DNA from 2 places in the Streptomyces sp. GbtcB7 genome. Region 2 is predicted to be linked to the other one. Evidence: predicted binding sites of a transcription regulator. Region 2 holds the regulator's gene; the other holds the start of a gene.
What was found. Region 2 encodes HspR, which represses chaperone genes until heat shock. Its sites were predicted from a motif close to TTGAGNNNNNNNNNCTCAA; they were not measured.
Positions count from the first base shown of each region.

Region 1 (2,393 bases), on a different contig from region 2:
CCCCCACCGGAACGCCGTTCACCTTCGGTTACGCGGTCGTGCTCACCGTCACCGCGATGGTCACCGACTACGCGGACCCCTCCCTCGTCCACGCCTTGCAGCAGGGGTCCAGCACCGATGTCGCGCACCTCGTACGCGAACCGGTGCTGGTGCTGCTGGCCAGCGCGCTGTGGATGGCGGGCGGGATCACCTCGCCGTACGCCATCGGGTTCGTGCTGGTGCTGACCGCGCTGGAGCGGCGGATAGGCGGCCTGCGGGCCGCCGGAGTCTTCCTGCTCGGGCACGTCGTGGCGACCCTGGCCACCGAGGTGCCCGTCGGCCTTTCCGTGCTGGCGGGAGACCTCCCTGACAGCTCCCTGCACCGCCTCGACTACGGCATCAGCTTCGGCGTCGCCACGAGCGTCGGCGCGCTCGCCGGGCTGCTGAGGCCCTGGCTGCGCTGGCCACTGCTGGTCGTCTTCGGCTCGATGGTCGTCGGGGACCTGCTCGAATTCGCCGACCCGATGACGGACTGGGGGCATGTGATGTCCCTGGCGATCGGGGTGTCGACCTGGCCGCTGGTCCGGGGCTGGCGCCGCGCCCGTACGGAGGCGGCCTCCAGCCCCGCCGCCTCCGCCGCCGTACACACCGCTCAGACGCCCGGCACCGTCGCCGCCTAGCACCGCGGGCGGTCGGGGTGTTCGGGGCGGGCCCGGTCCGGTCCGGTCGGGTCAGGTGACCCGGGCCGCCGTCAGCCGTCGGGCCGGCTCCGGGACGCCGAGGCGGCGCTCCTGTTCCGCACTCGCCCCGTGGAGCCTGTTGGTGAGCTGGTACGGGTCGGCGCGCAGGTCGTAGTACTCGCGGAAGAGGACCTCGCCGCGGTTCACCCCGCCGGGCAGCCGGCCCTGCCGGTCCAGGCGGAGGCCGTAGTACTCCGTGCACTGCTCGGTCTTGCCGATGTACGTCGCCCAGCTGTGGATCGGCTGCTTGTCCTGACGGTTCCACCACCACTCGGCGAGCACGTGGTCGCGGTCCCGGGTGCCGAGCAGCGAGTGGCCGTCGTGCGGGGTGTCCGGGGTGATGCCGGCCGCGTCGAGAAGGGTGGGCGCGATGTCGACGTGCGCCGTGAGCCGGTCGTCGGTCCTGGCCGTGCCGAGCCCGCCGCCCGGCCACGACAGGTAGAACGTCACCTCCAGGCTCGGCCGGTACGGCACCGACTTGCGCAGCCAGCCGTGGTCGGCCCAGAGCAGGCCGTGGTCGCTCGTGTACAGCACCAGGGTGTTGTCGAGCTGCCCGAGGGAGCGCAGCTTGTCGCGGAAGTCCCGCATCGCGTCGTCCACGGAGAGCAGCGCACAGCCTGTGAATGAGCCTGCAGTGTGAAGGAGCCGGCTGTGCATGCGATTGCGGTGGTGTGGCGGTGCTCTTGCACTCTCGTGACCGCGTCGACCGGGCGCGGTCGCACGGGAAGGGACGGCGGCCCGACGGCGTTGACCGCACCACAGGCGTGCGCCGCGGATCTGCGGCGGAGTGGCGCCGGCCAAGAGGGAAGCGTGGCGTTACCCCGCTGACCTGCGCGGATGTCTCCGTGGAGAGCGATCGCTCACAGCGAACAGACCCTGGGGAACAATCCGGGGCTCACGTGCATTGAGTCGGCATAGCTCAACTTGACTGCCTAGGGAGAGATAATGGCTTCGACGTCCACACCGCTCACCCTGCCCGTGTTGCCGCTCGATGATGAGGTCGTGCTGCCCGGGATGGTGGTTCCGCTGGACCTGAACGACGCCGATGTACGCGCCGCGGTGGAGGCCGCCCAGGCCGCCGCGCGGTCGGAGCCCGGCAAGCCGAAGGTGCTGCTGGTGCCACGCATCGACGGGGCGTACCCGAGCACGGGCGTGCTCGGCACCGTCGAGCAGGTCGGCCGACTGGCCGACGGCGACCCGGGCGCGCTGATCCGCGGCCGTGGGCGCGTGAAGATCGGCGCCGGGACGACCGGTCCTGGTGCCGCCCTGTGGGTCGAGGGCACCCGGGTCGACGAGACCGTGCCCGACCCGCTGCCCGGCCACGTCGCCGAACTGGTCAAGGAGTACAAGGCCCTCGCCACCAGCTGGCTGCGCAAGCGCGGCGCCTGGCAGGTCGTGGACCGCGTGCAGGCCATCGACGACGTGTCCACCCTTGCCGACAATTCCGGTTACTCCCCGTTCCTGAGCACCGAGCAGAAGGTCACGCTGCTGGAGACCGCCGACCCGGTCGCCCGGCTGAAGCTCGCCACCGAGCAGCTGCGTGAGCACCTCGCCGAGCAGGATGTCGCCGAGTCCATCGCGAAGGACGTCCAGGAAGGCGTCGACAAGCAGCAGCGCGAGTTCCTGCTGCGGCGCCAGCTCGAAGCCGTCCGCAAGGAGCTGCGCGAGCTGAAC
Region 1 covers NZ_JAGXJM010000010.1:133,758-136,150, forward strand. The annotation lists gene KVT44_RS18310 (rhomboid-like protein) at 1-659, shown strand, start outside; gene KVT44_RS18315 (sulfatase-like hydrolase/transferase) at 711-1,319, opposite strand; gene lon (endopeptidase La) at 1,665-2,393, shown strand, end outside.
Region 1: the regulator HspR is predicted to act here: its motif matches at 1,624-1,642, upstream of lon (endopeptidase La).

Region 2 (2,393 bases):
GCGGCGCCCAGGGCGGAGCGGGCGGTGCCGGTGGCTTCGGCGGCGGCATCGGTGACGTCTTCGGGGGCCTGTTCAACCGCGGCGGCGCGGGCACGGGTACGCGGACCCAGCCCCGGCGCGGCCAGGACATCGACACCGAGGTGACGCTCAGCTTCACCGAGGCGGTGGACGGCGCGACGGTCCCGCTGCGGATGACGTCCCAGGCGCCCTGCAAGGCCTGTTCGGGCACCGGCGACGCGAACGGCACACCGCGCGTGTGCCCGACGTGCGTCGGCACCGGCCAGGTCGCGCGCGGCTCCGGCGGCGGTTTCTCGCTCACGGACCCCTGCCCGGACTGCAAGGGCCGCGGTCTCATCGCGGAGAACCCCTGCGAGATCTGCCACGGCAGCGGCCGCGCCAAGTCCTCACGCACGATGCAGGTCCGCATCCCGGCGGGAGTGAGCGACAGCCAGCGCATCCGCCTCCGGGGCAAGGGCGCACCCGGCGAACGGGGCGGCCCGGCAGGCGACTTGTACGTCACGGTCCACGTGGACGCCCACCCGGTCTTCGGCCGCAAGGGCGACAACCTCACCGTCACCGTGCCCGTCACCTTCGCGGAGGCGGCACTCGGCGGCGAGGTGCGTGTACCGACCCTGGGCGGCCCCCCGGTCACCCTGAAACTGCCCCCGGGCACGCCCAACGGCCGTACGATGCGGGCCCGCGGCAAGGGTGCCGTCCGCAAGGACGGTACGCGCGGCGACCTCCTCGTCACCGTCGAGGTCGCGGTCCCCACGGACGTGTCGGGCAAGGCTCGCGACGCCCTGGAGGCGTATCGCGAGGCAACCGCGGGCGAGGACCCACGGGCGGAGCTGTTCCAGGCCGCGAAGGGAGCATGAGCAGATGGACGGCCGTCGTCGAAACCCCTATGAACTGACCGAGGAGACCCCGGTCTACGTCATCTCGGTGGCGGCCCAGCTCTCCGGCCTGCACCCGCAGACCCTGCGCCAGTACGACCGCCTCGGCCTGGTCTCCCCGGACCGCACCGCCGGCCGGGGCCGGCGCTACTCGGCCCGCGACATCGAACTGCTCCGCACGGTGCAGGCGCTGTCCCAGGACGAGGGCATCAACCTGGCCGGCATCAAGCGCATCATCGAGCTGGAGAACCAGGTGGCCGCCCTCCAGTCCCGCGTCGCGGAACTGGAATCGGCCCTGGACGGCGCCGCTGCCGCGATGCAGCAGCGCGAGGCCGCGGTGCACGCCTCGTACCGCCGGGACCTGGTCCCGTACCAGGAGGTCCAGCAGACGAGCGCGCTGGTGGTCTGGCGGCCGAAGAGGCAGTCGGACTAGTTCCCACGTAACGAAGGGGGTGGGGAGGTCGTCGACCTCCCCACCCCCTTCGGCGTGCCTCGGCTCACCGCGCCGGTTCGGTGACCGCCCAGTCGCCGGCGGGCAGGGTCTCGGTGCCGTCGGCCCTCACACCGGTCACCCAGTAGTAGGACGTGGTGCCGCGCTTCGCGCCGGTGTCGAAGTACTCGAACGCTCCGGCCGAGGTCTCGTGGATCTTCTCGTACGCGGCGGTGGCGGGGTTCCACCGATAGACGCGAAAGCCCTGCGCGGGCTCGGCGGACTCCTCTTCGCCCGCTCCGAGCCCGGACCAGGTCAGGCGGTTGCCCTCGGCGCCCTCCGCCGGAGTCGCCTCCAGGTGCAGCGGCGAGCCCTCGGGCGTCGGCACGCTCGGCGTGGTGTCGAGCTCGGTCGCGGCCACGGCCTCGGCCGTCCGGGTCCACTTGAAGGAGGAGTTCCCGGACGTGTCGATGGCGTCGACGAAGAAGCAGACACGGTCGCCGTCCGGGCGGGTGGTGTACGAGTACGAGGTGGTGTCGGCCGGCAGATACGCCGTCAGCGTTCCGGAGCACACCTGCTCCTCGCCCTCGTCGCCCCAGAGCTCACCCCAGTAGACGGTGTACCGCCCGAGGTCGGTGGCCGGGTTCTTGTCCCACTCCAGCTCGAAGCCGTACTCGGTCGGGGTGACCGTCAGCCCGGTGACGGCGGGCGGCGGGGTGAGGTCCTCGCGCTCGCCGGCGGCGGCCACGGAACGCGCGGACTCGTTGGCCGCCGCGTCGAGAACGGTCACCCGGTAGTAGTAGGTGACGCTCTCGACGGCCGAGGTGTCCAGGTACGAGAGCTTGTCCGTACTGCCCACCTGGGCGTACACGCCGTTCTCGCTCGTCGCCCGGTAGACGCGGTAGGACACCGCTCCCGTGACCCCGTTCCAGTCGAGCTGCAGCCCGCGGGACACGGAGGTGGCGATCAGCCCGGCGGGCGCGGCGGTCGGGGTCCGGTCGACGGTGGTCACGGCCTGGTCGGCGGTGCCCGTCGACTCGTTGCCGGCCTTGTCGTAGGCGCGGACCTCG
Region 2 covers NZ_JAGXJM010000040.1:84,891-87,283, reverse strand. The annotation lists gene dnaJ (molecular chaperone DnaJ) at 1-875, shown strand, start outside; gene KVT44_RS44705 (heat shock protein transcriptional repressor HspR) at 880-1,326, shown strand; gene KVT44_RS44700 (PA14 domain-containing protein) at 1,391-2,393, opposite strand, start outside.